Regions from separate parts of the Glutamicibacter sp. PAEs-4 genome, predicted to be linked through region 3. Evidence: riboswitches for the same ligand, from Rfam matches in the RefSeq annotation. Region 3 holds a riboswitch; each other region holds the start of a gene.

Region 1 (10,533 bases), 210 kb from region 3:
TGGTGCAGGGCACAAGACGAGCCGCACGTCAGGCAGTCACCACGGTTCCGGCCATGAATCGGGCGAAGAACTCCGTCAGAGCCGAGGTGCCGTCCAAGGGCAGCACCATGGAGACGTACTGGTCCGGGCGAACGACCACCAGTGCCCCGGTGGCACGGTCGATGCCGCGAACCTCGTAGATTTCCTCCCCGCCGTCAACCAGCTGCGAGGCAAAGGCCTTTTCATAGTCGCGCAGGCCGTACTTGCCCTTGGCCGGAACCAGCAGCGCCGGCAGATCCGCAACGGTGGTCTCGGTGTGCGAACCCTGGTGCACGCTGCGCAGGTCGAACTCCGCGTCGACATCTGCGCCGGCAGGCGTGAACCGCCGCAGCGGCGAGTTCGGGTCCTGCGCCAGGAACTGGATCAGGGCATCGTAGTTCGGCGAGGCACCTTTGGCATCGCGGTCCGCGAAGGCGTACAGGCGCCACCGTCCATCTGCTTGGGCGGTGTGGCCCAAGCCGATGCGCTGCGCATCGGCAATGCGCGTGACATCCGAAGAGTGGAAGCGCTCGCCGACGGGGAAGCCGGCAGCCAGATGCTGGTGCTCGGTGCCTCCAGTGAGCAGCGAGGGCGTGTAGCGGGTGCCGAAGCCGGCGGTGAACTGGCCGCCGCGCTGGAATTGCTCCTGGATCTGGTCTGGATCCAGCCCGCCTGCTTCGGGCTTGCTGGGATCCTTGGGCGCGGTGGACATGGTCTTGGACCAGTGGGTGTCGAAATCGATCAGTTCCTGGGCGATGGCCTGGCGTTCTTCGGAGTAGGTGCGCAGCAGCGGGCTGTGGGCGCGGCCCTGCAGCACGGCTGCCAGTTTCCAGCCGAGATTGAAAGTGTCCTGCATGGAAACATTCATGCCCTGGCCGGCCTTGGCCGAGTGGGTGTGGCAGGCATCCCCGGCGATGAAAATGCGCGGTGACGCATCAGGGGCCGCATTGGCATCCAGGTCATCGAAACGGGCGGCCACGCGCTGGCCGACTTCATAGACTGACCACCATGCGATTTCCTTCACGTCCAGCGAGTAGGGGTGGATGATCCGCTGCGCGGTGGCAATCAGCTGGTCCGAGGTGAAGCGGCTGCGCGCCTCGCGGTCTTCTGGGTCCAGGTCTCCCATGTCCACGTACATGCGGACCATGTATCCGCCCTCGCGTGGGATCAACAGGATGTTACCGCCATCGGCGGACTGGATGGCTGCCTTGAAGCGGATGTCCGGGAAGTCGGTGGTGGCCAGGATATCCATGACGCCCCACGCATGGTTGCGGGCATCGCCTTCGAGCTTGATGCCCAGGGACCGGCGCACAGCGGACCGGGCACCATCGGTGCCCACCACGTACTTGGCCTGGATCTGCTGCTCTTCGCCGTTGCGCCGGACGGTGGCCGCCACAGGATAGTCCCCGTCATTGGTGTTTTCCACGGAGATCAGCTCTACTCCATAGTAGGGAGCTGTACGGCTTGGGCTCTTGGAGGCCTTGTCGAAGAGGAAATCCTGGAGGCGGGCCTGGTTCACGATCAGGTGCGGGTATTCGCTCAGGCCTTCGGCAACGTCCTTGACCCGGCTATTGCGCGTGATCTGCGAACGGTCTTTGGCATCAGGGCCCCAGAAGACGGTCTCGTTCACGCTGTAGCCTTCGCGCAGCAGGCGGTCTGCCAGGCCGAAGGCGTTGAACATTTCCACCGTGCGGCAGGCGACGCCATCGGCGTGGCCCATCGGGAGCGGTTCGCCATTCTTCTCGATGACCAGGGTGTGCAGGTCGCCGAACTCGGCGAGCTGCGCAGTCAAGATGGCCCCGGCCGGACCGGTTCCGGCGATGAGCACATCAACCTGAGTGGGGAGTACCTCCGGGTCGTGCTCGCGCTGCGCTGGCTGGATATCGGGGCTTCCGGTGCGGAAGCCATTGAGGTAGTACTGCATGTTCGGCCTTTGCAGGTTGACAGCGCCGTGATGCCGCTGTGGAAAGGTAAAAGGATTGCCTTGAGGCTATTGCTTTCCCGCGATCTCAGGCCATGTTGTTCTGCAGAGCAGAATCCTGGGCCATGCTGCGCACTTCGGAGCGGGCCGCATGCAGCGCGTAAGCTCGGAGCATGCAGTTCAAGAGATACCGCCGGAAGCGGCCGTCCTATCCCATTGCCTCGGTGGATAATGCCTTGGCACTGCTTGAGTTGCTGCGCGATTTCGGCACCCTGCGCCTGAGTGATGCGGCGCTGGAATTGGGCATCTCGCGCTCCACGGCCCACCGGCTGCTGGCCATGCTGGTGTACCGCGGTTTTGCCGACCAGGATGCCGCTCATCGATACATTCCCGGCCCGGCCTTGGGCGTGGCTCCGGCGGGAATGAGCTGGACGGCAGAGCTGCGTCGCCGCGTGCATCCGCACCTGCAGGCACTGAGCGATGAGCTGGACGAGACCGTGAACCTGATGGTCCGCGCGGGCACGCAAGTGCGCTTCCTGGCCACCGTACAAGGCTCGCGCGCCGTGCGTGTGGGGGACCGGCAAGGCGAGGTGATGCCGGCGCATTCCGCCTCGGCTGGGAAGGCCATGCTCGCCCAGCTGGGTCTCCCAGCGGTCAAGGACCTGTACCTTCTCGAATCGAGGATCAACGGCACCGACTTCCCGCAGTCCTGGTTTGCCGGTTTCGAGCAGGAGCTTATTACGGCCAACCGGCGGGGCTTTGCCGTGAACTTGGAAGAGACCGAAGTCGGCGCCAACGCATTGGGCGTGGCCATCCGGGACGGGGCCGGCGAGGTGGTCGCGGGACTGAGCGTTTCCATCCCGCCGGTGCGCTTCCGCCAGATGTTCGAGGCTGGGCTGCCCTCGGCGGTCTTCGCGGCGCGTGAGCGCATTGAAGCCGGCTTGGAAGATTTCATTGCCGGGCAGTAACCGGCAATGGCAGCTGGAAGGCATTAAAAACTCGCGGCCGGTTCCCTGGAGGTTTAGGAGGGGAACCGGCCGCGATAGCTTGGTGAGCTGGCCTTAGAGGCCGCGGACCATCAGGACGTCCAGCGTACGCGGGCCGTGCACACCCTCGACGCGCTCGAGCTCGATATCACTGGTGGCCGATGGACCGGAGATCCAGGTCTGCGGACGGGTGATCGTCAGCCGAGGCATGGCTTCCGGAAGCAGGCGCACGATCGAGGAAACCGGCACGATGCACACATGGTGATCTGGCACCAGCGAGATCGCGCGGCGTCCCTGGTTCGGCTCGCCATCAAGGATGATGGTGCCCGACTCGGCAACCGACACTGCCGAGGAAGTGACCACGGCGCTGGTTTCATCCAGCTCGGCGATGCCCAGGCGTGCGCCCGGGGCATCCACGCGCTGCGCAATGCTCTCGCCCAGCGCGGAGAGCCAACTGCTGTCCAGTCCGTGCGGGTAGACGACGCTGGAGGCGCCGGCCAGCTTGGCGGCCACGAATTCCGGGATCTGCGCGGCGTCGATGACGTCCACTCCGGCCTTGTAATCCACCAGGCGGTCGACCAGCAGCTCGATGAGCTCGGCTTCGCCCATGTCCGAGGTCTTGCGGTATTCGCGTGGAACTTCGGGCGCGACGGGCGCATCGGCTAGCGCCGAGCGGATCCGCCCGAGGATTTCGTCTTTTGCGCTCACTTGGACTCCTTTTCGTCGCTCCACCAGTCGCGGAAGGACTTGCTTGGCGGGGCTGGAATGTCGCGGCTGGCGGTCCAGCCTGCGGCGATGCCCGGAAGCTTCTTGATCTTCTTGTCCTTGCCGGACACCAGCCGGCCCAGCGGCAGGGCCTTCTCTAGCAGGCCAATGTTCTTGCCCTTGCCCAGTGCCCAGGAGCCGCCCTTCATCAGCAGATCAATTTGGGTAGGGATCTTGTGCTTGTCGCGGTTGGCATCCACATCGTCGCCGCGCAGGTGCACGAGGATTTCAGGGATGTTGATCTTCACCGGGCAGGCGTCGTAGCAGGCGCCGCACAGCGAGGACGCGTACGGCAGGGAGCCGTTTTCCTCGACCTCGATGCCGGTCAGCAGCGGGGAGAGGATCGCGCCGATCGGGCCCGGGTAGGTGGAGCCGTAGGCGTGGCCGCCGGTGCGCTCGTAGACCGGGCACACGTTCATGCAGGCTGAGCAGCGGATGCAGTTCAGTGCGGTGCGGCCGAAACGGTCGGCCAGGGCCCGGGTGCGGCCATTGTCCAGCAGCACGATGTGCACGTTCTGCGGGCCGTCGTCTTCGCTGACCCCGGTCCACAGCGAGGTGTAGGGGTTCATGCGCTCGCCGGTGGAGGAGCGCGGCAGCAGCTGCATGAAGACCTCGATGTCTTCCCAGTGGGGGAGGACTTTCTCGATGCCCATGACGGTGATCAGGGTTTCCGGCAGGGTCAGGCACATTCGGCCGTTGCCCTCGGATTCCACGACGCCCAGGGTTCCGGTGTCGGCCAGCGCGAAGTTCGCGCCGGAGATGGCGACCTTGGCGGCGAGGAACTTCTTGCGCAGGTGCTTGCGCGCGGCCTCGGCCAGTTTGGCCGGCTCATCGGTCAGGTTCGGATCCACCACCGGCATTTGGCTCAGGAAGATGTCGCGCACCTCGGTGCGGTTCTTGTGGATGGCCGGAACCAGGATGTGGCTTGGCTTGTCGTTGCCCAGCTGGACGATCAGCTCGGCGAGGTCGGTTTCGAACGCGTCGATGCCCTCGGTTTCCAGGTGCTCGTTCAGGCCGATTTCCTGGGTGGCCATGGACTTGACCTTGACTACCTCATTCGAGCCGGTGGCCTTGACCAGCTCGGTGACGATCTTGTTGGCTTCGGCCGCGTCACGGGCCCAGTGGACGACGCCGCCGCGGGCGGTGAAGTTCTTCTCGAACTCCTCCAGCCGCTCTTCGAGGTTGGCCATCGTCAGGTTCTTGATGGCGCTGCCGGCGTCGCGCAGCTCTTCCCAATCAGGGAGCTCGCCGACGACGTTCAGCCGCTTGTCGCGAATGGTGTGGGTGGCGTGGCGCAGGTTCTTGCGCATCTGGGTGTTGCCCAGTTCGCGGTGCGCCGCCTTGGGGAATGGCTCGGTCTCGAACAGGTTGCCCTGCCCGCCGGCAGGCATGCCGAGGAATACCTGGGTCACAGTGACACCGTCTCTTCCATGGTGCTGGCCAGGATATCGGCCAGGTGCAGGGTCTTTGGCTTGGCTCCGGTGCGCGAAAGGCCGCCGCCGATGTGCATCAGGCAGGAGGCGTCGCCGCCTGCGCAGGCCGAAGCGCCGGTGGAGCAGATGTTCTTCATCTTGTCTTCGAGCATCGCCGAGGAAACATCGGAGTTCTTGATCGCGAAGGTGCCGCCGAAGCCGCAGCACTGGTCGGCTTCCGGAAGCTCGTTGACGGTGATGCCGCCAACGGTCTTGAGCAGATCCAGCTGGCGGTCGCCGAGCTTCAGCGAACGCATGCCGTGGCAGGAAGGGTGGTAGGTGATGGTCTGCGGGAAGTAGCTGCCCAGCTGCTCTGCCGCGTTGGTGATGCCCAGGACATCCACCAGCAACTGGCTCAGCTCATAGGTGCGCTTGCCGACGGCAACTGCGCGGTCCTTCAGCTCGGGCTTGCCCAGGCGCTCGGCCAGGTACGGGTGCTGGTGCTTGACCGAAGCGACGCAGGAACCCGAGGGGGCGACCGCGACATCATAGTCTTCGGTGTCGAAGGCATTAATGTGGTTTTCGACGACGGGCAGCGCTTCAGGCATATATCCGGAATTCATATGCATTTGCCCACAGCAGGCTTGCGCCTTGGGGAAAATGACTTCATGGCCCAAGCGTTCCAGGATTTTCACGGTCGACTTGGCTGTTTCCGGATACATAGCATCCACAATGCACGTGGCAAAGAGAGCAATTCGCATAATAAATGACTCTTTCAGGGTGTGGTCAGACCATACTATGCGAGGTTCTTCGAAATAGTCAAGACTTGTTGTGATAGCTCTCACCTTGTACTCTAGGTGGTCGGACCACATATGGTCAGACCATCTCGAGTAAGGACGCCCACACCGTGTTTACACCCACGACAGACCCCATTGCGGGGAGCATCGCGCTATCGGCGCTGGTTGCACTCATCCCGCTGCTCACATTCTTCGTGCTCCTCGCGATCATCAAGGTCAAGGCCCACTGGGCCGGCCTGGGGTCGCTGGCTGTAGCGATCATCGTCGCGATCTTCGGCTGGCACATGCCCGTCGGGCTCGCGTTGAACTCCGGGGTCATGGGCATGGTGTTCGGTGCCTTCCCGATTGTCTGGATCGTCGTGATGGCGATCTTCCTCTACCAGGTGACCGTCAAATCCGGCCGCTTCGAGGACCTGCGCAGGGTCTTCGACGTCATCGGCGGCGGCGATGTGCGCATCCAGGCCGTGCTGATTGCTTTCTGCTTCGGCGGCCTGCTTGAGGCGTTGGCAGGCTTCGGCGCACCTGTGGCGATTACCGCCACCATGCTGCTGGCATTGGGCCTGTCCCCGCTGCGCGCTGCCTGCGCCGTGCTGATCGCCAACACCGCCCCGGTAGCCTTCGGCGCCGTGGCCATTCCGATTACCACCGCAGGCGCGCTGACCGGCATCCCGGCTGCCGACATCGGCGCCATCGTCGGCCACCAGTCCCCGCTGTTGGCACTGTTCGTCCCGTCGATCCTGGTGCTGATCCTCGATGGCTGGCGCGGCATGCGCCAGACCCTGCCGGCAACGCTGACCATCGGCATTTCCTTCGGTGTCGCGCAGTGGCTGTGCTCCACCTACTTCTCCTACGAGCTGACCGATATCGTCGCCTCGCTGATCGGCCTGGCCGCGGCAGTGATCCTGCTTCGCTTCTGGACCCCGAAGGGCGCCGACGAAGCACGCCAGCGCGTACTGACCGCTGAAGCCGCTGCGCTTCCGCACGAAGGCAACACCAAGCTGCACGCAGGCAACACCTGGATGGCTCTGTTCCCATACCTGCTGGTCATCGTCATCTTCGGCGTGGCCAAGCTGTGGAAGCTGGGCGTCGACATTCCTGCATGGCTGGCAAGCACCGACATCAAGTTCGGCTGGCCGGGCCTGGATGGCAAGATCCTGAACGCCGAAGGCGAAGCGGTCACCTCCACCGTCTACAACTTCCAGTGGCTGTCTTCCCCGGGCACCCTGCTGCTGATCACCGGCCTGATCGTGGCCCTGGTCTACTCGTTGAATGACGGCAATGGCGAATACAAGATGACCTTCGCCGAGGGTGCTGCCGAAATCGGCAAGACCATCTACAACATGCGCTTCGCGGCACTGACCATCCTGTCGGTCCTCGGCCTGGCCTACGTGATGAACCTGTCCGGCCAGACCATCACCATCGGCACCTGGCTGGCGGGAACCGGCGCGTTCTTCGCCTTCCTCTCGCCAATCCTGGGCTGGATCGGCACCGCAGTGACCGGCTCGGACACCTCGGCCAACGCGCTGTTCGCTAAGCTGCAGCAGACCGCTGGCGTCAATGCCGGCATCGATCCGAGCCTGCTGGTTGCCGCCAACACCTCCGGCGGCGTGGTCGGCAAGCTGATCTCCCCGCAGAACCTGGCCATCGCCGCCACCTCGGTGAAGATGGAAGGCCAGGAATCGGTGATCCTGAAGAAGGTCGCCGGTTGGTCCGTAGGCATGCTGCTGGTGCTGTGCTGCTTGGTTTACCTGCAGTCCACCCCGGTGCTGTCCTGGATGCTGCCATAGTCTTGACCGGCTAAAATAGATCCGATGTCAATGAACCCAGCTCCGCGTGCGTACCAGATCGTTCTCCAGGCAATTGAAGAAGATCTGCGCACAGAGAAGCTATCCGTAGGCGACCAGCTTCCCGGCGAGCGTGCGCTCGCGGAGCGGCATGGGATTTCGCGGGCTTCGGTCCGCGATGCCATCCGCATCCTTGATGTGATGGGCATTATTAAGACGTCTACCGGCTCCGGGCCCAACTCCGGAGCGGTGATCATCTCCAACCCTTCGGCCGGCATTTCGCAGGCCTTGCGGCTGCACTTGGCGGCCAAGGGCATCAACGTCCGCGAGATCGTCGAGTCGCGCATTCTGCTGGAAACCTGGGCCGCGCAAATGAATCCCCGCGACCCGGTCTACGCCCAGCAGGTGATCGACCGCACCGCGGTGCTGATCATGCGCATGGACGACCCGCAGCTTTCCCGCGAGTCCTTCCACCGCATCGATGCCGAGTTCCATGTGCTCCTGGCCTCCATGGCCGGCAACGCCGTGGTGGAATCGATGATGGAATCGCTGCGCAACTCGATCAGCGACTACGTCTCCGACTCAGTGCCCAGCGACGAGGCCTGGCAGCCGGTGGTGCGCGTGCTGCGCCGCCAGCACAAGGCCATCCACCACGCCTTTGCGACGAATCAGCGCGAACGGGCAGCCCAGCTGCTCGAAGAGCACATTAACTGGTTCTACTCGCAGACGCGGTAGGGATAAGCAAGAGTTCAGCATGCGCATGGCGCCCCGGATAACGGTTCGGAATTTTTCCGATCCGGCCCCGGGGCGCCATTGCCGCATCTGCTAGCTGGCGATGCTCACCGCAGTGGTCACCGGTACCGGGTTGGCGAACAGATCCAGTACCGGGCAGTGGGCATCCACTGCCTGGCGCAGTTCTTCATAGCGTTCGGCCGATTCGGGGCCGGTGATCTGGATGTCCAGTTCCACCGACGAGAAGCCCGGGCGGATGGACTTGTCAATGCCGAAGAGGCCACGGACATCGAGGTGGCCGTTGGCCTGGATCTTCACCTCGTCCACCTGGATGCCGAGGTTTTGCGCGTACAAGCGGTAGACCACAACCTGGCAGGAGATCAGCGCGCCGAGCGCATATTCCACCGGGCTTGCCGCGACATCATTGCCACCCAGGGCAGCTGGTTCGTCGACCTGGAAAGTGTGCTTCCCGGAGACAACGTTGCTGGCTACCGAATCGAAACCCTCGCCCTCGACGGTAAAGGTCAATTTGGCGCTTTGCGGGGCCGCCGAGATGCGTTCGCCCCAGCCCTTGCCTGCTTCCTGCAGGCGCTGTGCGCGGTCTTCGGATACGGTCAGGGTAGATGCTGCATTAGACATGAGGAGTTAATCCCCTTTCTGGCGCAAGGGGCGCCATCGCTTACGCACCTTGGCGTTCAAGATGCGTCGAATCTTCACCTGGGGCACCCCGCACAATGACGCAGGAGGGTTGCCATCCACTCAGCCAGGGCTCAAAGAGCGGAACTCGTGATTCTGTGGTTCTTTTCTATCGGTTGCGGTGCCAGCGCGTAAAGGGCAGGGGTAACTTTTCGTCATCGGGCAACTTGTCTGGCTGCTCGCTAAGATGGGATCGAGCTCTCGGGCGCCCACTGCACGAACAATGAACGGCGAGTATGGAATTCCAGCTGACACTTTCTGCGGCCCAGACCTTGGTGACCGAATCCGAATACAATCTGGGCCAGTTCCTGTGCGATTCGGGAAAAGTGGAGATCGTCCACCGGGACATGAAGCCGGGATATTCCCGCATTTCCGCAATGGTGCTGCGCGAATCGGTGATGGCCGAGCTGCAAATCAACCGCGGCAATATCAGTTTCACCAGCTTCTGCAGCAAGCATCCGGGCGTTCAATCCTGCGAGGATGTCGCCGCCTTGCTCATTGAAGTCACTACCGAAGAGGACCAGGGCTTCTTCGTCTCCGACTCCGGGGTGGACCCTTTCGCATGGAAACGCAATAGCAAGCCGCAGTGGGAGCGGACCCTTGACCGCCTGCTTCCGGTAATTTCTGATGAGCCGCCGATCGCCGAGGAGCCGCTGGGGTTGATCCTGAAAGTGGTCAGCGAACCCCGCTACGGCGGCGAGGACGCGCTGACCTTGCAGGCGCGGCCGGCCCGCCGGGGCACCAAGAGCCCCTGGGTCCAGACCGGAGTCAGCTGGCGCAATGTCGCCTTCGATGCGCGCTTCTCCAAGAAGCAGCGCCGAGCGGTCATTGAATTGGACCGGCTGCGCGAACACGTAGAACAGAATACCTACCGGCATTCGTGGGATCCCAAGGACTGGATCTCGCTGATGGATCTGCCGGGCCAGGACTTGATGGACGCCTTCGAGGCCCTGCGCGAAGCCGGAGTGCAGATCGTCAACGGGGGATCCGCTGCCAAACTCCCGGTGGAGTTCAGCGAGCAACCGGCCATGGCCCACGTGGATGTGCGACGCACTGAGCAGGGCCTGCGCATGGAAGGCAAGCTGCGCGGGCCGGGTGCAGAGCGCCACCACCTCCTGCCGATCGGCACGCCGCCGACCCTGCTGGCCTACGCCTCCAGCCCTTTGCCGAAAGCCAAGGAACTCGGCTTGGCGCAGTTCGCTGAACCGGTCACGAAGGAACTGGCGGCATTCATCGACTCCGGTGCGCACATCGTTCCGGATGGAGCCATCGAGCTTTTCGAGACCCAGCATCTGGACCGATTGCGCGTGATGGCGCCGCTGAAGAGCGAAGATGGCAGCTACCGCATCCCGGTTCCCGCGCGCCCCAGCCTCAAGCTGTCCTTGGAAAGCATCCAAACCCCGCTGACCGTGCGCTATTCCT
Region 2 (10,533 bases), 660 kb from region 3:
TGGCGGACTGCTCACGCAGGAACAGTTCGTTCAGCTCCTTGTCGGCGTTCAGGGTCTGGGAGTTGTTGGCCGGGCCGTACACGGGGCCCAGTCCCCCGTAGGCGAACTGGCGGGTGCCGAAGAACTCGACCTTGTCATCGACCAGCGCGGTGGCCAGGAAGGTGTTGTCGGCCGCGCGGTTGACCAGCTTCACGCCCAGTTCGCGCCACTGCTGCTCGATCAGCTCGAAGGCCGGCTTGATGACCACCGAGTTGTTGGAGGTGGACACGGTGATTTCCAGCTTCTTGCCGTCCTTCTCGCGGATCCCGTCGGCGCCGGGAACCCAACCGGCCTCGTCCAGCAGCTGCTTGGCGGTTTCGGGGTCGTAGGCCAGCTCGGCGGACAGGTCCACGAAGCCCGGTGCCTGGCGGTTGAGGATCGACCCCGAGATCACATAGCTGTCCGAGAGCACGGTGTCCTTCAGGGCCTGGCGGTCGATGCCGATCTGCAGCGCCTTGCGCACCTTGACGTCGGCCAGCTTGCCCGATCCGATGCGCACCGCCGCGTGGTTGGCGGTCAGGTCCACGCCCTGCGCGGCCAGCACCTGGCCGCCGCCGGCGGCCAGCGCGGCCTCGTCGACCGGCTGCAGCCCGCGGACCAGGTCAACCTGGCCGGACTGGGCGGCCCCGGCACGGTGCGCGACCTCCGGCAGGTACTTCACCACCAGTTCGTCGAGGTAGGCCGCGCCCTGGTTCTCGGCGGTTTCCGGGGCCCAGGCGTAGTCCTCACGGGCGGAGAAGACCACTTCCTCGTCCGGCTTCTCCGATTCGAAGACGAACGGGCCGGAGCCGACGATCTGCGCGATCGAGGACTGCCCGGCGTTGTCCAGCTTCAGCGTTTCCGGGGCAACGAGCCCGGCGGTGACCGACGAGGTGGCACGCAGGAAGTTCGCATCCGGGCGCTTGAGCGTGACCTTGACCTGGTTTTCGCCCACGACCTCGGAGGACTCGTAGGCGCCGAAGTCCACGTTCGGCTGGATCTGGGCCTTCTTGATGCCCAGGCCCAGTGCGTCGAGGTTGGCCTTGACGGCCTTGGCGTCCAGCGGCGTGCCGTTGGAGAAGGTCACCCCGTCACGGATGGTGAAGGTGTATTCGGTCTTGGCCTCGTTGGAGCTGAAGTCGCTGGCGATCCAGCCCACAAGCTTGCCCGACTCGACATCGAAGTAGGTCAGCCGGTCAAGCACCGAGTTCAGCACGTTGGCCTTCTCGTAGAAGCGGGCCGCCTGGGTCTGCCAGTTGTTGATCGGGGTGACTTCGGCGTAGACGAAGCTGCCGCCCTCGACCGGCTCGCCGGCGGCGGCCGGGGACTCATTTGCCGGGGTGGCCGCGCTGTTCCCGCCGCAGGCGGTCAGCGACAGGCCCAGGGCGGCGATCAGTGCGGTGGCTTTCAATGCGAATCGTGTTGGCCGCATGTTTTCTGTGTTCCTCTCGGTAGTGCCCGAGGATCACGCCGAAAGCAGGCCCAGCTCCGCCAGGGGCGGACGGGCGGGACGGATAGTCCCACCCATGGACCGTTGCGAAATCTAGCAATCTCCATCGGTCCTGGCCTTAGCACCGATCCCCCGCGGGGTGGTTGCTGCGACGTCATCGAGCCAGGTCTCTCGGTCGCTCTGGATGGTGTGGTGCCCGGTGTTTTGCGGGCAATTTCAGTGTGCGGCCGCTCCCGACATGTGACCAAGCATGTCTTCATGAGCTCGTCACAAAGTCATCCGGGGACTTACTGGGGCGCCTGAACACCATGGAAGTCGCGTAACATCCGGTCACATGACGCGAGCGTGACGCCGGAACCGAATTTTCCTTGACGGATGGTGAGTCCGCGATCATAATGCCCGACGCCGGCCGGCGGGTCCGATCTGCCCGCACGGTCCGACGCCGGAGTGCGGAAACGATGCGCCGGCGGCACGCCTTCCGGGCCCGTTGAACCATTTGCCAGGCTGTACCGTGACAGGTACATGGAAAAGCTGTCGGCCGGCACGGCCGCAAACCAAAGGGGATTCGTGGAGGATCGGGACGCAGCGACGCTGCGCCACATGCACGAGCTGCACGCGGCGGATTTGTGGCGTTACGTCTACTCGCTCACGCGGGACACCTACCAGGCCGAGGACATCGTCCAGGAAACGCTGTTGCGCGCCTGGAATTCGCCGGACCTGCTGCGCGAACGAGCCGAGGCGGTGCGCGGCTGGTTGTTCACGGTGGCCCGCAACCTCGTCATCGACCAGGCCCGCAGCGCCAGGTCGCGACACGAGAAGTCCAGCGACCTGCTGCCGGAGAACCCGGCGGGCGACCACGCCGAGCGGGTGTTCGACGAGATTCTCATACGTGATGCCCTGGCCACGCTCAGCCAGGCGCACCGGCAGGTCGTGGTGCTGGCCTACTATGGGGCGCGCAGCACCCACGACATCGCCGCGGAACTGGACATCGCGGAAGGGACGGTCAAGTCCCGCCTGCATTATGGGATGCGGGCCTTGAAATTGGCATTGCAGGAACGGGGGGTCACGCGATGAGCGAGCACGACGAGGTTTTCGAGTGGGATGCGGCCTACGTGCTCGGTTCGCTCAGCCCGGCCGACCGGCGCCGGTTCGAGGCGCACCTGCAGGACTGCGAGCGCTGCCGGCAGTCCGTGGCCGAGCTCGGTGCCCTGCCCGGGCTGCTCTCCCGTGCCCCGCACCCGCCCGCGGAACAGGACTCGACTCCCCAGCCGCCCCTGGACCTGCTGCGCAAGACCCGCGAGCGTCACCTGGCCCGGCGCCGGCGGCGCACCACCAGGATCTTCGCGCTTGCCGCGGCGGCGGGCCTGGCGCTGGTGCTGGCCATCGGCGTCCCGCTGTCACTGCGCCCGCAGGCCCCGGCCATGCTGCTCAGCCTGCAGCCGGTGTCGGGACAACCGATGACCGCGCAGGTGGGCATGGACCAGGTCGCCTGGGGCACGCGGCTGAAGGTGAACTGCGATTATCCGCAGGGCTACTCCTTCGGGGACGAGAACGAACCGTGGTCCTACGCGCTGTTGGTGACCGACACAGCGGGTGCCACCATGCAGGTGTCCACCTGGAAGGCGGTGCCCGGCCGTGAGATCACCCTGGAGGCGGCCACCTCCCTGGCCATGGACCAGATCTCCGAAATCCTGGTGCAGACGCAGTCGGGCGAGGAGGTCCTGCGCGCCCCGGTGCCAAAATCTTAGGAAGATCGGTGAACCTTTGTGATCGGAGTCTCGTGTTAAGCGTGAACCGCACCGTGCGGTCACGCGAGAAAGGACTGACCCGATGAAGACCCGAATCATGACAACGAAGCTGGCCGCCGCGGCCGCACTGGCTCTGCTGCTGGCTGGCTGCGCGAACGGCGGCGGCACCACGACCGAGGAATCGGCTCCCGCCGGCGGGTACGACGCGCCCTCGGCCAGCAGCTCGATGGCGGCGGAGGGGGTCACCTCGCTGTCGACCGCGGAAACCGAGCTGGGCCAGATCGTGGTGGACGGCAAGGGCATGACCGTCTACCAGTTCGACAAGGACACCCAGGGCGCGGACACCTCGGCCTGCACCGATGAGTGCCTGACCGCCTGGCCTCCGGTGCACGGCGAGGACGTCGAGCTGGAGGGCGTCACCGGCGAGGTCGGTACCATCACCGGCAACGACGGGCAGCCGCAGCTGACCCTGAACGGCTGGCCGCTGTACTACTTCGCCTCCGACAAGCAGGCCGGGGACACCACCGGCCAGGGCGTGAAGGACGTGTGGTGGGTGCTGGATCCGGCCGGCGAACCAATCAAGTGAGTTCGCTGGGCGCACGATGTCCGGGCGGGGCGTGACGGGTCGCGGATCGGCTCCCGTCATGCCCCGGCGCCCGGCCCGGCGGCCTTCGCCCGGCCATGAGGCCCGTCACAATCGGAGGCGGTGCCCGGCCGTTCATGCAGCGCCCAAACCGGCCGTCCAGCGCCTTCCGGCGGACCCGCGGCGAGCTTGCCGCCACGTTTGCGACTTCGGCCGGACTTTTTCCGCACAGATCACCGTCGTGCACGAGCGGCAATCCGCAACGCCATCCCGTGGCGCAGGCCGGTAGCGGACCGCCGTCGATCCCTCGCCGATGCTGCGGAAATTCCCGAAATGACGGGGATCGAAGAGATTACGCCATGATTTACACTCCCTAACTGGTTCGGTTAGGCTACCCTTGTTCGACATCATTCGCATCGTGTCCCGAGGAGAGCCCCATGCCCCGCCCCAAACTGCTTGCCGCCCTGGCCGCCCTGGCCGTGCCAACCATGGCATTGACCGGCTGCGGGGTCATGGGCATCGGCCAGGCCCCGGCAGACCTGCAGATCTACTCCGCCCGTCATTACGATCTGGAGGGCGCGTTCGGCGACTTCCAGGACCAGACCGGCATCACCGTCGAGTTCATCTCCGGGGATGACGCGGAGCTGCTCGAGCGCATCAAGGCCGAGGGCGAGAACTCCCCGGCGGACGTGTTCATGACCGTGGACGCCGGCAACCTGTGGAACGCGGCCCGCCAGAACGTGCTGGCCTCGGTGGACTCGGCCACCTTGGAGCAGGCCGTGCCCGAGGACCTGCGCGACGCCGAGGGCCGCTGGTTCGGCCTGGCCATGCGGGCGCGCACCCTGACCTACAACCCGGACAACGTCGACCCGGCGGACTTCGATCCGGCCGACAGCTATGCCGGGCTGGCCGACAAGCAGTGGAAGGGTCGGTTGTGCATGCGCGACGCGACCTCCTCCTACACCCAGTCGCTGGTCGCCAGCCTGATCGACCTGCACGGCCGCGACAAGGCTCTTGAGATCGTCAAGGGCTGGGTGGCCAACGACGTGCAGATCATGGGCAACGACATCCTGTTGCTGGAGGCCATCGACGCCGGGGCCTGCGACGTGGGCATCAACAACCACTACTACCTGGCCCGCACCCTGGCCGAGAACCCGGACCTGAACGTGAAGCTGTACTGGGCCAGCCAGCAGGGCGCCGGGACGCACGTGAACATCTCCGGCGCCGGGGTGGTCGCCAACTCTGACAACCCGGAGCAGGCCCGCCAGCTGATCGAGTGGCTGGCCACCACCGGGCAGAACTCCTTCGTCGACGGCAACCACGAGTTCCCGGTCAAACCCGAGGTCAAGCCGGAGCCGCTGATCGCCGAGTTCGGAGAGTTCAAGCGGATGCCGCTGAATGCGGCCGCCTACGGCGACCTGAACGCCGAGGCCATCGAACTGCTCGCGGAGGCAGGCTACAAGTGAGCCTGCCCGAGACCCTGGCCCGTCCCGGGTCCAGGGCGCCTCGCCGCCGGCTGCTGATGGCCGGCGGCCGCCCCGCATGGTCGCTGGCCGTCGTGCTCATCGCCTGCTTCGTGGTCGCCCCGGTGGCCGCGGTGCTCATCCAGGGGCTGGGCAGCCTCACCCAGGAGGCCCTGCCGCGCGACGTGTGGGCCATGATCGGCACCACCGTCGCGCTGCTGCTGGGCGTCGGCGCCGGCACCCTGCTGCTGGGCGGCGGGCTGGCCTGGCTGGTCACCGCCTACCGCTTCCCGCTGCGCGGGCTGCTCAGCTGGGCGCTGGTGCTGCCGCTGGCCATGCCCGCCTACATCCTCAGTTTCGTCTTTTTGGCCACCTTCGACGTGGGCGGGCCGGTGCAGTCCCTGCTGCGCTCGCTGCTGGGACCCGGTGCCTGGCTGTCGCAGATGCGCTCGCTGCCGGCGGCCATCGTGGTGATGTCGCTGACCCTCTACCCCTACGTGTACCTGTTGGCCCGTTCGGCCTTCGCCGAGCAGGGCCGCGGCACCTACGATGCGGCCCGCACCCTGGGCGCCGGGCGCTGGCGCGCGCTGTGGCGGGTGATCCTGCCGCTGGCCCGCCCCTCGCTGGCCGCGGGCCTGGCCCTGGTGATGATGGAGACGCTCACCGACTTCGCCACCGTGCAGTACTTCAACGTGCAGACCGTGGCCGTGGGCGTCTACCTGGTCTGGAAGGGCAGCTTCGACTTCGACGCGGCCACCCAGCTTTCGGTGCTGGTGCTGCTGTTCGCCGTGGCGGTGCTCGGCGGCGAGCGGCTGCTGCGCGGGCGCTCGCGTTTCCACCAGAAGGGCGGGCGCGGGCAGGGCCTGGTCCCGCAGCAACTGCACGGCGCACGCGGTTGGGCGGCCACGGCCGCCGGGCTGGCGGTGTTGAGTGTCGCCTTCGCCGGACCGGTGCTCCAGCTGGCCGTGTGGGCGGTGCGCGAGCAGCTGCGCGGCGGGAACCAGCTGCTGGATCCTCGGCTCGCCCAGTACCTGGCCAACAGCGTGGCGGTGGCCGGCATCGTCGCGCTGGCCACCGCAGTGCTGGCCCTGGTGATCGTGCACAGCCTGCGGCTGGGCGGCGGCCCGCTGGTGGCCACCGCCGCACAGGCGACCACCTTCGGCTATGCGGTGCCCGGCGCCGTAATCGGCATCGGGGTGTTGCTGGGCTTCTCCGCCGTGGATGACCTGCTGAAATTCCTCGGCGTGCCCGGGGGCACCGGGCTGCTGGTGACCGGCTCGGTGGCCGGCATCCTGTGCGCCTACCTGGTGCGCTTCCTGGCCCCGGCCTACCAGGCGGTGGATGCCAGCTTCGCCAAGATCCCGCCCTCGCTCTCCGCCTCGGCGCTGAGCCTGGGCGCCGGCCCGCGCCGGCTGCTGACCCGGATCCACCTGTCGCTGGCCCGCCGCGGGGCAGCGATCGCGGTGGTGCTGGTGGCCATCGACGCCATCAAGGAGCTGCCGCTGGTGCTGCTGCTGCGCCCCTTTGGCTTCACCACCGTCTCGGTGTGGGTCTACGAACTGGCCCGCGAGAACTTCTGGGACAAGGCCGCGCTGCCCGCGCTGGGCGTCGTCGCGCTGGCCACGATCCCGGTCTACCTGCTCTTCCGGCGCACCGCCGGCAACAACCGCAAGGAGGTCCAGGCATGAGCCCGGCACCCCACGCCCCCGCCGCCCCGGCGCTTGAACTGCGCGAGGTGCACCGGCGCTACGGCAAGGTGGCCGCGGCCACCGGGCTTCAGCTGAGCGTGCAGCCCGGCGAGCTGGTCACCATCATCGGCCCCTCCGGCTGCGGCAAGTCCACCATGCTGCGCCTGATCGCCGGGCTGGAGCGCCCCGACGCCGGGGAGATCACCATCGCCGGCAAGGTGGCCGCCGACCGCCGGCGCTTCCAGCAGCCCGAGCACCGCCAGGTGGGACTGGTCTTCCAGGACCACGCGCTGTTCCCGAACCTCACCGTGGCCGGGAACATCGCCTTCGGCCTGCAAAAGCTCCCTGCCGGCCGGCGCAGGGCGCGGGTGGCCGAGGTGCTTCAGCTGGTGCGCCTGTCCCATTTGGCCGAGCGCTACCCGCACGAGCTCTCCGGCGGGGAGCAGCAGCGGGTGGCCCTGGCCCGGGCGCTGGCGCCCAGCCCCGCCGTGGTGCTGCTGGACGAGCCGTTCTCCAGCCTCGACGAGACCCTGCGCGCCCGGGTGCGCGGCGACGTCGAGGCCGTGCTGCGCGAGACCGGGACCACCGCCATCCTGGTGACCCACGACCAGACCGAGGCGCTGTCCTTCGGCGACCGCGTGGTCGTCATGCGCAACGGCCGGATCGAGCAGGCCGATGTCCCCGAAGCGGTCTTCGAACGCCCGGCCACCCGCTTCGTGGCCACCTTCATGGGGGATGCCGACTTCCTGCCCGCGCTGGTCAACGAGGGGCGCCTTGAGTGCGAACTCGGCCAGCTCGCCGGGTACTGGCCGAGGGAAGACGGCGTGGAGCAGCTGCAGGTGGTGCTGCGCCCGCACGAGGTGTCCCTGGCCGCGGACGAGCAGGGCGAGGCCACCGTGGAATCCAGCGAATACCGCGGGGCGTTCACCCTGCACCACGTGCGTTTGGCCTCCGGCCAGGGCGTGCGCTCGCTGCAGCTGCACCCGGTGCGGCTGTCCCCCGGCCAGCGCGTCACGGTGCGCATCAGCCCGGGCACCACCCCCACGGTGCTGCGCGGCGATCACGCGGTGGACGCCACCGTGCCGCCCACCGCGGCGCTCGACGGCGCCGGCGAACCGCTTCACCCCATCACCACCTTCTAGGAAGTACTCTTTCGTGTCCCTCACCATGCCCGACCGGCGCCTGGAATCCCCGGCGCGCACCGTCCAGTTCGCCGCGCAGCTGCACCACTACGGCCGGCGTCCGGCACTGATCACCGCGCAGGGCACGCTCAGCTACGAGCAGCTGGCCGGCCGCGTGGCCCAGGTGGTCGAGCAGCTCGGCCCGGTGCGCCGGTTGGTGCTGCTGCAGGCCGAGAACACCGTCGAGGCGATCGTCGGCTACCTGGCCGCGCTGGCCGGAGGCCACCCGCTGGTGCTGGTGCCCGCGGACAAGCCCGCGGCGACCGATTCGATCCGCGCCTCCTTCGACCCGGATGTGCTGATCTCCTCCGGTCCGGGCACCGGCCTGCCGCGGCTCGACGAGGTGCGCGCGGGCACCGCGCATGAGCTGCACCCTGACTTGGCGCTGCTGCTGAGCACCTCCGGATCCACCGGTTCGCCGAAGCTGGTGCGCCTGTCCCATGAGAACCTGCAGGCCAACGCCGCCTCCATCGCCGCGTACCTGCGCCTGACCGAGGCCGACCGGGCGATCACCACGCTGCCGATGTCCTACTGCTACGGGCTGTCGGTCATCAACAGCCACCTGCTGCGCGGCGCATCCCTGGTGCTGACCGGCACCTCGGTGGTCGACCCCTGCTTCTGGGAGCTGTTCAACCAGCACCAGGTGACCTCCTTCGCTGCGGTGCCCTACACCTTCGACCTGCTTCAGCGCATCGGCTTCGAGCGGATGCAGCTGCCCAGCCTGCGCTACATCACCCAGGCCGGCGGCCGGCTGGCCCCGCAGCTGGTCAGCCGCTACGCCCAGCTGGGACGCGACCGCGGCTGGGAGCTGTTCGTGATGTACGGGCAGACCGAGGCGACCGCGCGCATGGCGTACCTGCCGCCGGAACTGGCCGCCGGGCAGCCCGGGCGCATCGGGGTGCCGATTCCCGGGGGCAGCTTCCGCATCGAGCCGGTGGAGGGCCTGGAACACGGCGAGCTGGTCTACCGCGGGCCGAACGTGATGCTCGGCTACGCGCATCAGCCGGCCGACCTGGCCCAGGGGCGCGAGAACAGCGAGCTGCACACCGGCGACCTGGCACGGCGGCACCCCGACGGGTTGTACGAGGTGGTTGGGCGGCTCAGCCGCTTCATCAAGATCGCCGGGCTGCGCCTGGATTTGGGACGCATCGAGCAGCTGCTGGATCAGCTGGGCGTGCCGGCCATCGCCGCCGGCACCGATGACCGGCTGGTGATTGCGGTGACGGGCGCGAACGACACCGCCATGCTGCGCAGGGTGCTGGCCACCGAGCTGGGTATCCCGCGCGGGGCGCTGCACCTCACTGCGGTCGACGAGCTGCCGCGGCTGGAGAACGGCAAGCCGGATTACCGCGCGGTGCTCGCGCTGGCTGAACCGGCACCGGCCGACCCCGTGCCGGCAGCAGCCCCGCGCACGGCGCAGGCGCGCGGGGTGCGGGCCATCCTCGCCGAGCACCTGGAGGTGCCGGTGGTGCATGATGCTGACAGCTTCGCCTCGCTGGGCGGGGACTCGCTGTCCTACGTGGCCGCCTCGGTGAGCCTGGAGCAGGCGCTGGGCACGCTGCCGGAGGACTGGCACCTGCGCCCGGTGGCCGAGCTGGAGGCCCTGGAACGCGCCGGTCGCCCGACCCCGCGCTGGCGCCGGATGTTCGCCCCCATGGAGAGCAGCATCGTGCTGCGCGCGGTGGGCATCGTGCTGATCGTGGCCACGCACATCGGGCTGTTCCACTGGGAGGGCAGCGCCCACGTGCTGCTGGCGGTGGCCGGCTACAACTTCGCCCGCTTCCAGCTGGGCGGCGAGGGCGCCGCGCGGCTGCGCCGGCAGCTGGGCAGCATCGCACGGATCGCGCTGCCGAGCATGGCGTTCATCGGCGTGGCCTACCTGCTCACCGATGACTACAGCGTGGCCAACCTGTTCCTGCTCAACGCGCTGATCGGGCCGCAGGAGATCACCACGCAATGGCATTTCTGGTTCGTCGAGGTGATCACCTACCTGCTGGTGTGCATGTCGCTGCTGCTGGCCATCCCGGCGGTCGGCCGCCTGCACCGCCGCTTCCCGATGGTCTACCCGCTGGCGCTGACCGCCTTCGGGCTGGCCAGCCGGTTCCAGGTCATCGACCTGGAGGTGCCCAATTCGGGGCCGGCGCTGTGGCTGTTCGCGATGGGCTGGGCGATCGCGGTGGCCCGCGGGCGCTGGCAGCGCCTGGCGCTGACCGCCCTGGCGATCGCCTGCATTCCCGGGTTCTTCCACGACACGCCCCGCGAGGCCACGCTGCTGGTCGGCGTGCTGGCGCTGATCTGGCTGCGCAGCATCCCGGTGCCGCTGGGGCTGCAGCGCGTGGCGGTGTGGCTGGCCAGCGCGTCGCTGTTCATCTACCTCACCCACTGGCTGGTCTACCCGCCGC
Region 3 (10,533 bases):
CCTGCAGAAGCCGGGGTGATCGGGACCACCGCCGGGCCGATTCTCTCTGCCGGGGATTGCCTTCGGATCACTGTGCATGGACGCGGAGCCCATGGCTCGATGCCGCACAACTCGATGGACCCTGTGGTGCTGGCCTCCTCCATTGTGCTCAAGCTGCAGACAGTGGTTTCCCGCGAAACCCAGCCCGGGCACTTCGCGGTGCTCACCGTCGGGTCGCTGACCGCGGGCACCACCGCGAACATCATCCCGGACCGCGCTCAGCTGCTGCTGAATATCCGCACCTACGAGCCAGCCATCCGCCAGCGCGTCATCGATTCCATCCACCGGATTGTGCGCGGCGAATGCCAGGCTGCCGGCTCGCCCAAGGAACCGGAGTTCGAGTTCTACGACCAGTTCCCGCTCACCAGCAATGACGAGACGGCCAACGCCAAGATCACCGCGGCTTTCGAAGCCCATTTCCCCGAGGGACAGGTCTACCATGCAGACCCGGCCACCGCCTCGGAGGACTTCAGCACCATTCCGGATGCCTTCGGCATTCCCTATGCCTACTGGACGGTGGGCTGCATGGATCCGCAGAAATACAAGGATGCGGTGGCCGCGGGAACCGTCGCCTCCGATATCCCGGCCAACCACTCGCCGTTCTTCGCACCGGTGATCCACCCAACCCTTCAAACAGCAACCAGCACCCAGGTGGTGGCCGCACTGGCCTACCTGGGCACCGGAGCACAAGAGTAGGGAGCAGACGATGTCCGCAGCACCGACCACGGGCGCCACTACCTAGCAGCCCACCGACAAATGGCTGCTGGGCATCGTCCTGGCAGTCATCAACTTCTGGCTTTTCGCCCAGACCCTGCTGAACGTCATTCCCGGGATCCGCGGCCAGCTGGGCGTCGAAGAAACGCTGGCCAATCTGGCGGTGTCCATCACCTCGCTGTTCTCCGGCATCTTCATCGTGGTCGCCGGCGGGCTGGCCGACCGGATGGGCCGGGCGAAAGTCCTTTACCTGGGCATCTGGCTTTCCATCGCCGGCTCGCTGCTGATCGCCGTGACCCCGGAGAACCTGGGCGGGCTGACCAGCGCCATGCTGCTGGGCGGCCGCGTGGTCCAGGGCCTGTCCGCCGCCTGCATCATGCCCGCGTCCATGGCCCTGGTGAAGACCTATTACGAGGGCAAGGACCGCCAGCGGGCCCTGTCCTACTGGTCCATCGGCTCCTGGGGCGGTTCCGGGTTCTGCGCACTGTTCGGCGGGCTGATGGCCACCAGCTTCCTGGGCTGGCGTTCCATCCTCTGGATCTCCATCGTGCTCTCGGTGCTGGCGCTCTTCCTGCTCAAGGGCACCCCGGAATCCAAGGCCGAGCAGGATCCGGCAGCCGAGCGCCGCTTCGACTACACCGGCCTCATCGTCTTCATCCTCATGCTGGTCTCCATCAACGTCTACATTTCCCAGGGTCCGAATATCGGCTGGCTGAGCCTGGGAGGCATCGCGCTCGTGGCGATCTTCGTGGTCACCGGGCTGCTGTTCTTGCAGATCGAGGTGCGCAGCCGCAATCCCTTCGTGAACCTGAAGCTGTTCTCCAACGGCACCTTCACCGGCGCCACGCTGTCCAACTTCCTGCTCAATGGCGCGGCCGGCACGCTGATTGTCTCGCTGGGCCTGGTCCAGGTGGCGGCCGGGATGTCCTCGCTGCAGTCCGGCCTACTGACCTTGGGCTATCTGGTGGCCATCCTTGCCACGATCCGCGTGGGTGAGAAGCTGCTGCAGCGCTTCGGGCCGAAGAAGCCGATGCTCTGGGGATCGATGTTCACCGGTGTGGGCATCCTGATGTGCTCGATGACTTTCCTGTATATCGACCAGTACATCTTGCTCTCCGTTATCGGGTTCACGCTGTTCGGCATCGGCCTGGGCTTCTATGCCACGCCGTCCACCGACGCGGCGCTGTCCAATGTTCCCGACAGCGAGGTGGGCTCGGCATCCGGCATCTACAAGATGGCCTCGTCACTGGGCAACGCCATCGGCGTGGCCATCTCCGCGGCCCTGTATGTGGCTGGACAGGCCATGGATCCGGCACTGATCCAGTCCTGGGGCCTGTTCATTGGCCGGCAGGACAATGTGGCGTTGCGCTTCGGTGGCGCCATCGGCCTGTTGTTCAACGTGCTGATGGTGGTCATCGCGATCGCCGCAATCATCGTGACCGTTCCTTCGGAGAAGCAGAAGGACAGCGAGAGGACCAAGCACGACGAGGTGGCGCCGCCGCCAATCGGGAACTGATCGAATCGCTTGCTGGGCCGGTGCTGCGCACCGGCCCAAGCCGAACTGTCGGTGGTGCCCAGTACTATCGAACCAAGCTCACGGAATCGCGGCGCTAAGTACCTGGCTAGCCGCGTGGCAACCCTCCTCATCGAGCGGGGTGCCCCAGGGGAAGAGCCGGTCCGGGAAGCCATCCCGGGCAAGTCGATCGGTGGTGCTGATCCTTCAGGATGCTGCGCCGCCTGGAACGAACGCGAGGATGCCATGGGCGCCGAACATGAATACACAACAGGGAATACGCAAGGAACCGACAGCGAGCGGAAGTGGCACAGCGTGCTGCTGGACTATCCCTTCCACGCGGGATCGAGCACCCTCCAGTCAGGGGGATTCCTGGCCTTCGAAGCCGAGAAGCAGCGAGGTGGACTGCTGTGCCTGAATCTTCCCCACATCCACGAATACGTGGCCCGCTGGATTGCCGCCGGATTCACCCCGGAACTGTACTGGGCTGTCAACGCAGGGCTGAAAGCCGCGCTGGACCATGCCCGCCGGCTCTGCAGAAATGTCGGGGACCAAGAACTCCTTGGGCGACGGCTGGAACTGCTCGGGATCACCGCCAAAAACCCGCAGGCTGGCCAGACTTATCTGCGCGTGACCGGCAAGGACCCGATCACTGGCCGAAGCATCATGGAAGAGCGGACGCGCCCTGAGCACATTGTGCAGCTGGTGCCCGAAGCCTGGGCGGAATTCCCGCGGCTGCTGGGCTTCGAACGCCCGTCCGTGGCCCTGTCCAAGTACATCCGAGGGAACTGCGCCAGCGAGGTTCCCTGCAGCGTGCAGGCGTAACCGGGGCTAGGTTTCCGGTGGATGAAAATCCGCCGGAAACCAAGCCGCTTGGCGTTAATTCCATAATCTATGATTAACGCCACCATCCCCGGAATTTTGCGGTTAATCGAGCGTTAACCACTGGTTGGCAAATATCAATCGGAAGGATGATACTAAGTGTCCAAGCGGAGCGCTAGACTGGCAATCGCTCTTCAATCACGCTGCCCTTAATCCGAAGGCCCAGCATGCAGGAGAGCGTGATGCCAGCGAGGATTTTCCACATGCTTCTCAAGCTCATCTTGAAACACTCCAAACCCTATGCCGGGTGGATCGTTGCAGTAGTCATATTGCAGCTGGCCACCACCATGGCTACGCTCTACCTTCCCAGCCTGAACGCCAAGATCATCGATGTCGGCGTGGTCAATGCCGATATCGACTACATCTGGCGCACCGGCGGACTGATGCTGGTGGTGGCCCTGATCCAGGTGGCCACCGCCGTCGCCGCCGTCTACTTCGGTGCCAAGACCTCCATGAGCGTCGGACGCGATGTCCGCCAGGCGGTCTTCGAGAAGGTCTCCACCTTCTCCGCCCAGGACGTCAACAAGTTCGGTGCCGCCACCTTGATCACCCGCGGCACCAATGACGTGCAGCAGATCCAGATGCTCACCCTGATGGCGCTGAACTTCATGATCACCGCGCCGATCATGTCCATCGGCGGCGTGATCATGGCGATCCGCGAAGACCCGGGGCTGTCCTGGCTCGTCTGGGTATCCGTGCCGCTGGTGCTCATTGTCGTCGGCCTGCTGGTCATCAAGCTGATGCCGTTGTTCCGCGACATGCAGACCCGCATCGACGGGATCAACGGCGTGCTGCGCGAGCAGATCACCGGCATCCGCGTGGTGCGCGCCTTCGTGCGCGAAGAGCATGAAACCGAACGCTATGCCGATGCCAACCAGAAGCTGACCGACCTGGGCGTGAAGGTCGGCAACCTGTTCGTGCTGATGTTCCCGGCGATCACCATGATCCTGCACCTGTCCACCGCCGCCGTGCTCTGGTTCGGTGGTCACCGCGTGGACAACGGCGACGTGGAGGTCGGTGCGTTGACCGCGTTCCTGCAGTACCTGCTGCAGATCCTCATGGCAGTCATGATGGGCACTTTCATGGCCATGATGGTCCCGCGCGCCATGGTTTCCGCCGACCGCATTGCCGAGGTGCTGGACAGCGAGCCGAGCATGCTCGACGCCGCCGAAAGGCAGATCGAGCTGCCCACCCCGGGCACCGTGGAATTCAAGAACGTCACCTTCGGATACCCGGGGGCCGAGGCTCCGGTGCTCTCGGACATCTCCTTCACCGCGAAGCCCGGGCAGACCACTGCCATCATCGGGTCCACCGGTGCTGGCAAGACCACCTTGCTGAACCTGATTCCGCGGCTCTACGACGCCACCGAAGGGGAGATCCTCATCGGCGGGGTGCCGCTGAAGGACCTGGGCCGCGACACCATTTCACGGAACATCTCCGCGGTGCCGCAGCGGCCCTACCTGTTCTCCGGAACCATCGCGAGCAACCTGCGCTTCGGCGCCCAGGAGGCCACCGAGGACGAGCTGTGGGAAGCGTTGCGGGTCGCCCAGGCCGAAGGGTTCGTGGCAGAACGCGAGGGCCAGCTGGACTCCAAGATCTCCCAGGGTGGCACCAACGTCTCCGGCGGACAGCGCCAGCGCCTGTGCATCGCACGGGCCTTGGCCGCCAAGCCGAACACCTATCTCTTCGATGATTCATTCTCGGCGCTGGATGTGAACACCGATGCCAAGCTGCGTGCCGCCTTGGCCGAACCGACCAAGGACGCCGCGGTGATCATCGTGGCCCAGCGCGTCTCGACGATTACCGGTGCCGACCAGATCCTGGTCCTGGACCATGGCGAAATCGTCGCCCGGGGAACCCACGAGCAGCTGCTCGAAACCTCGGAAACCTATCAGGAAATCGTTGCATCCCAGCTGAGCGTGGAGGAGGTGGCCTAAGTGGCGAAGAAGCAGAAGAATATAGATCCGGCGCAGCTGGATAGCGAATTGGCCGAGGTCAACGAATTCGACGCAGCGGCGGGAGCCGACGACTGGAGCGGCGGCGCCCCGGTGCGCAAGGCCGAGCATTTCTGGCCATCGGCCAAGCGGCTGATCGGGCTCATGTCCCCGTATAAGCTGGGCATGGTGCTGGTCTTCGCCCTGATCACCGTGTACGTGGTGCTTTCGGTGATTGCCCCGCGGATCCTGGGCAAGGCCATGGACGTGATCTTTGCCGGGCTGATCGGCAAGAACATCCCCGAGGGCACGCCCGCGGAACTGGTCATTGCGCAGCTGCGCGACTCCGGGCAGGACACCCAGGCCGACATGCTCTCGAAGGTGGACTTCATCCCCGGGCAGGGCATCGACTTCACCCAGCTCTCGCAGTACATCCTGATTGTGCTGTCCATGTACTTCATCGCCTCGCTCTTCTCGTGGGCCTCGGGCTGGCTGCTGAACAAGCTGGTCATGCGCGTGGTCTACAACCTGCGCAAGGACGTCGAGGACAAGATCAACAAGCTGCCGCTGAACTACTTCGACACGCGCCAGCGCGGCGACCTGCTCTCGCGCGTGACCAACGACGTGGACAACATCCAGAACGCGCTGCAGCAGGCGCTGAGCCAGCTGGTCTCCTCGATCATGACGGTTCTGGGCATCGTGATCATGATGTTCGTGGTCTCCTGGCAGATGGCGCTGATTGCGCTGGTGGCCCTGCCGCTCTCGGCAGTCGCCGCGGGCGTCATTGGCACCCGGGCGCAGAAGCTGTTCACCGCGCAGTGGAAGAACACCGGTGCGCTCAACGGCCAGATCGAGGAATCCTTCTCCGGCCACGAGCTGATGAAGGTCTTCGGCCGTGAAGAGGACATGGTAGAGCGCTTCACCGCACGCAACGAGGAGCTGTACAAAGCCAGCTTCGGCGCCCAGTTCGTCTCGGGCATGATCATGCCGGTGATGAACTTCGTTTCCTACCTGGCCTATGTGGGCATCGCCGTGGTGGGCGGCTTGCGCGTGGCCTCGGGCACCATGAGCCTGGGCGATGCCACCGCGTTCATCCAGTACTCGCGCGAGTTCACCCAGCCGCTGGGGCAGATTGCCGGCGTGGCCAACATGCTGCAGTCCGGCGTGGCCTCGGCCGAGCGCACCTTCGAGCTGCTGGATGCCGAAGAGCAGGAGCCGGACCGCGCGCAGGACACGCTGCCTGCCCGTACCGATGGCCATGTCTCCTTCGAGAACGTGTCCTTCTCCTACAGCGAAGACAAGCCGCTGATCGAGGACCTGTCCTTCGATGCGGATCCAGGCCACACGGTGGCCATTGTCGGTCCGACCGGCGCCGGCAAGACCACGCTGGTGAATCTGGTGATGCGCTTCTACGAGCTGAACTCGGGCAAGATCATGCTCGATAACCGCGACATCACCGAGCTCTCGCGCGCCGACCTGCGCTCGAAGGTGGGCATGGTGCTGCAGGATGCGTGGCTGTTCGGCGGAAGCATCATGGAGAACATCCGCTACGGCCGGCTGGATGCGACCGATGAGGAAGTCATCGAGGCGGCCAAGGCGACCTTCGTGGACCGCTTCGTGCGCGCCCTGCCCGATGGCTATGACACCATCATCGACGAGGAAGGCACCAACGTGTCGGCCGGCGAGAAGCAGCTGATCACCATCGCCCGCGCGTTCGTGGCGAACCCGTCGCTGCTGATCCTGGACGAGGCGACCAGCTCGGTCGATACCCGTACCGAGCTGCTGGTGCAGCAGGCCATGGCCGCGCTGCGCAGCGACCGCACCAGCTTCGTGATTGCCCACCGTCTGTCGACGATCCGCGATGCCGACACCATCCTGGTGATGGAGGCTGGACGGATTGTGGAGCAGGGCAACCACGAGTACCTGCTGGGAACGAAGGGCGCCTACTACCGGTTGTACCAGTCCCAGTTTGCCGGCCCGGCCGAGGACGTGGATGCGAACCCGGATACGGCTGCGGTGCCTGCTACCGGCGGAATGCCGCTGACCGATGCGCCGGTTCCCGAGCCAGGGGCGAACCTCGACTCATAGGAACTAGCGGTATCAGAGCCGCGGCTGGACTGGACCTCGGTCCATTCCAGCCGCGGCTTTTTGCATGCCCCGACCGCGCGACCCGAGGTGAGCGTGGTGCAATGGACAGGTGATGTTTAGGCAGTTGGAATACTTCGTTGCCCTGGCCCGGGAACAGCATTTCGCGCGGGCCGCCCAGGAGTGCCGCATTTCCCAGCCGGCGCTGTCCGAATCCATCAGGAAGCTTGAAGCCGGGCTCGGGGTGCCGCTGGTGCGCCGCGGGCACGCGTTCCAGGGGCTGACCGCGGAAGGCGAAACGGTGCTGCGCTGGGCCCAGCGCCTGCTGGCCGACCGCGATGCGCTGGCCCAGGAGGTGGCGGCGCTGCAATCCGGGCTGACCGGCACGCTGCGCCTGGGCGCGGTGCCCGCCGCGTCCTCCACGGTCGCGCAGCTGTCCGATGCCTTCGCCCGGGCCAATCCGAAAGCAGCGATCCATGTCCAGAGTAGCCTGCGCTCCACCGGCATCATTGCCCAGGTCCGCGACTACGAACTCGATGCGGGGCTGGTCTACGCGGATCCTGCGCAGTTGGGTGGACTGCTCGCGCTGCCCTTGTACCGTGAGGAGCACGTGCTTCTCACCAAGGCAGGGATGTTCGCTGGCGAGGGGCAGCCAACCGCCGTGGACGAGGTGCTCTCGCTGCCGTTGTGCCTGCTGGATTCCTCCATGCGCGGCCGCCAGCTGCTGGACGAGGTGCTGGCTTCCCACGGGCGCAGCGCCGAGCCGCGCATCGAGTGCGATTCGATGATCACGCTGCTGGCGCAGGTGGCCACCGGCCGCTGGGCGAGCGTAGTCCCGAAGCAGTGGCTCGAACCCCTGGGCGAGCTGCCGGGCCTTGTCCAGACGCCCCTTGCCGGTCCCCGCATCACCAGCCAAATCAGCTTGGTGATGACCGGGCACCAGCCGCTGCCGCTCATGTTACGCGCATTGCTCTCTGCGACGGGCGACCTGTATCCATCCGTAACAAAGGATCTTGACTTGGCTTGATAAGTTAGCCCGATTGAAACATCAGAAATAATGCTTGGACATGATCAAGGTGTTGATGCAACTCTGAAGTGGCAGAACCGCTCCTTTTTGCAGGAAGCTGGACGACCCGCAAGGAGCGATCATGGAGAATTTCCGGAACGTGCCGGCCAGAATCCCGAAAACGGGAATCCTGGCCCCGGCGTTGGCGTCCGCGGCGTGGCGGGGTCTTGTGCTGTCCCACAGCCCCGAGATCCGCCCCGCCCTGCGTGTCGGCTTCGGATTGGCGATTCCCGGCGCCGCACTGCTGTTGCTGGGGCGGGTGGACCTCATGGTCTACGCGGTCTTCGGTTCGGTGGTCGGAATGTACGGCCGCAGCCCGCACCGGGTGCAGCGTCTCAAGGACCAGGCCCTGGCCGGAACCATGATGCTGTGCGCCGGCATATCCGGCATCGTCATCGCGCCGTGGGGACTTGACGGATGGGCGCTGCTCACCGGAGGCATTTTCTGGGCCTGCACCAGTTCGCTGGCCGCGGACCGCTACGGGCTCAAGCCAGGCGGCTCGTTCTTCCCGCTGTTCGCCTTCGGGGCGCTGGCCAGCCTCCCGGTGGGGCAATCGCCGTCCGTGGCGGGTTTGGCGGCGTTCGTGGTCACCGCGCTGTTCTGCATTGCTGTGGGACAGACCGCCACGTTTGGAGCTGCGGCAAGCGGATATCCCGGGCATGATCCGATCGGCTGGCCGGACGCGCTGCGCCGCGCCACCTGCTACGCCAGCGTGGTGATGCTGGCAGGAGCCCTGGCCATCGGGCTGCACCTGGAACACCTGCAATGGGTCATGGCCGGTTCGGTGGTGCCGCTGGCGGCGGGCAACGCCCGTGGCCGCCTGGGCAGGGGACTGCACCGTGTGGCCGGCACCGTGGCCGGACTGGGGGTGCTGCTGGGCATCTACCATCTGCAGCTGCCTCAGCTGGCCCTGGGGCTGGTGATCATCGTGCTGATGTTCCCCACCGAGGGCTACATGACCCGAAACTACGGGCTGGCGCTGAGCTTTTTCACTCCGCTGATCATGCTGATGCTTGAGCTCGCCGACCCGAGCGTCAATGCGGATGTCCTTTGGGAACGCGCCGCGGGCAACCTGTTGGGAGTGCTCGCTGGCATCGTCGGTGCGCAGTTCTTCGATCGCAAACCCCGCTGACGAAGTACCGGATTTGGACTGGACGTTGCATGATTAACTAGGTCAGGCGTCGAATCGGCAATCTCGCTCGAACCGGGAACGGCTTTGCGCAGGACACCATCCAATCCGTGCCCAATGGAAGATTCCACCGCCGTGAAAACACAGTTCAGTTCTCCGCGACGATTCGCCGTTTCAACTGCCAGCGCACTGCTGGCCGGTGCGCTGGCCTTGGGCGGCCTGGTGCCGGCCGGCGCTGCGCAGCCGCACCCGGTTGCACAGCAAGCTGCGTCTGCCCAGCCTTCCGCGTTGCTATCGGCCCCCGGAGCACTGCAGGTGCCTGCCGCCAACCGTGTAGTGCAGATCAAGACCACCAGCAACCTGAACATGCGCTCCGGTTCCAGCACCAAGCACCGCTTCATCCTAACCATCCCGAAAAACAAGACGGTCACGGTCAAGTCCCAGGCTTCCAACGGCTGGTACCAGGTCACGTACAACAAGAAGACCGGGTGGATTTCCAATGAATACGCCAAGGTCACCAAGACCTCCGGCACCGGCAAGACGCCGAAGCGGGCGAAAAGCGTGAAGCTCTGGGTCACCCCGGAATCGACGATGAATATCCGCAAGGGGGCGGGAACCGGGCACAGTGTCGTCGGGAAGATCAGCAAGGGCCAGCCGGCCTACGCGACATCCAAGGCAGCCAACGGCTGGTACAAGATATCCACCCAGGGCAAGACTGGGTGGATCTCCGGCGCCTACGTCACAACCTGCTCCAAGGGATGCGCCATCGATGCCGGCCCGTACACCACCAACCGCGCAGGCCTGACGGACCGCTACTTCGCCAAAACTTCCGGCGCAGACCTGTTCGCCTCGGTCAAGGGCAAGAAGCGCATCGGCGACATCCCGAAGAACTCGATCGCCTATCGCGACAAAGCGTGGGAAAAGAAAGCCGGCCCGGTCTCCGGCTGGTACTACATGCGCACCCAAGGGGCAGATGGCTGGATGAAAGCCTCGGCACTGAAACGCAGCACCAATGCCAAGACCAGCAACACCGCGAAGACCACCCGGGCCACAGTACTGAAGCAAGCCAATGGGAAGCTGCCCTCCTCGATGCTGGTGGCCCTGCACTGGGACAAGGAGAAAACGCTGATCGCCGCCCCGGCCGCTGCAGACCTGGGCAGGTTGAACGCCG

The links. Region 3 has a riboswitch for S-adenosylmethionine ahead of ACR9WD_RS14730 (hypothetical protein). Riboswitches for the same ligand answer to the same signal wherever they lie in the genome.
Region 1: it holds a riboswitch for S-adenosylmethionine, as region 3 does, so the genes downstream of both, ACR9WD_RS13730 (OsmC family protein) here and ACR9WD_RS14730 (hypothetical protein) in region 3, are expected to answer to the same signal.
Region 2: it holds a riboswitch for S-adenosylmethionine, as region 3 does, so the genes downstream of both, ACR9WD_RS01410 (ABC transporter substrate-binding protein) here and ACR9WD_RS14730 (hypothetical protein) in region 3, are expected to answer to the same signal.

What each region holds. Positions count from the first base shown of each region.
Region 1 covers NZ_CP195017.1:2,910,085-2,920,617, reverse strand. The annotation lists gene ACR9WD_RS13765 (FAD-dependent monooxygenase) at 29-1,942, opposite strand; gene ACR9WD_RS13760 (IclR family transcriptional regulator) at 2,113-2,907, shown strand; gene ACR9WD_RS13755 (LutC/YkgG family protein) at 3,001-3,633, opposite strand; gene ACR9WD_RS13750 (LutB/LldF family L-lactate oxidation iron-sulfur protein) at 3,630-5,081, opposite strand; gene ACR9WD_RS13745 ((Fe-S)-binding protein) at 5,099-5,863, opposite strand; gene ACR9WD_RS13740 (L-lactate permease) at 6,010-7,686, shown strand; gene ACR9WD_RS13735 (FadR/GntR family transcriptional regulator) at 7,717-8,418, shown strand; gene ACR9WD_RS13730 (OsmC family protein) at 8,509-9,054, opposite strand; SAM riboswitch class IV at 9,086-9,207, opposite strand; gene ACR9WD_RS13725 (DEAD/DEAH box helicase) at 9,348-10,533, shown strand, end outside.
Region 2 covers NZ_CP195017.1:279,988-290,520, reverse strand. The annotation lists gene ACR9WD_RS01410 (ABC transporter substrate-binding protein) at 1-1,450, opposite strand, end outside; SAM riboswitch class I at 1,569-1,659, opposite strand; gene ACR9WD_RS01405 (sigma-70 family RNA polymerase sigma factor) at 1,991-2,542, shown strand; gene ACR9WD_RS01400 (anti-sigma factor family protein) at 2,539-3,216, shown strand; gene ACR9WD_RS01395 (COG4315 family predicted lipoprotein) at 3,299-3,802, shown strand; gene ACR9WD_RS01390 (extracellular solute-binding protein) at 4,237-5,265, shown strand; gene ACR9WD_RS01385 (ABC transporter permease) at 5,262-6,950, shown strand; gene ACR9WD_RS01380 (ABC transporter ATP-binding protein) at 6,947-8,092, shown strand; gene ACR9WD_RS01375 (AMP-binding protein) at 8,106-10,533, shown strand, end outside.
Region 3 covers NZ_CP195017.1:3,119,712-3,130,244, reverse strand. The annotation lists gene ACR9WD_RS14740 (M20 family metallopeptidase) at 1-735, shown strand, start outside; gene ACR9WD_RS14735 (MFS transporter) at 800-2,269, shown strand; SAM riboswitch class IV at 2,346-2,458, shown strand; gene ACR9WD_RS14730 (hypothetical protein) at 2,513-3,091, shown strand; gene ACR9WD_RS14725 (ABC transporter ATP-binding protein) at 3,352-5,085, shown strand; gene ACR9WD_RS14720 (ABC transporter ATP-binding protein) at 5,086-7,170, shown strand; gene ACR9WD_RS14715 (LysR family transcriptional regulator) at 7,283-8,194, shown strand; gene ACR9WD_RS14710 (FUSC family protein) at 8,316-9,365, shown strand; gene ACR9WD_RS14705 (SH3 domain-containing protein) at 9,498-10,533, shown strand, end outside.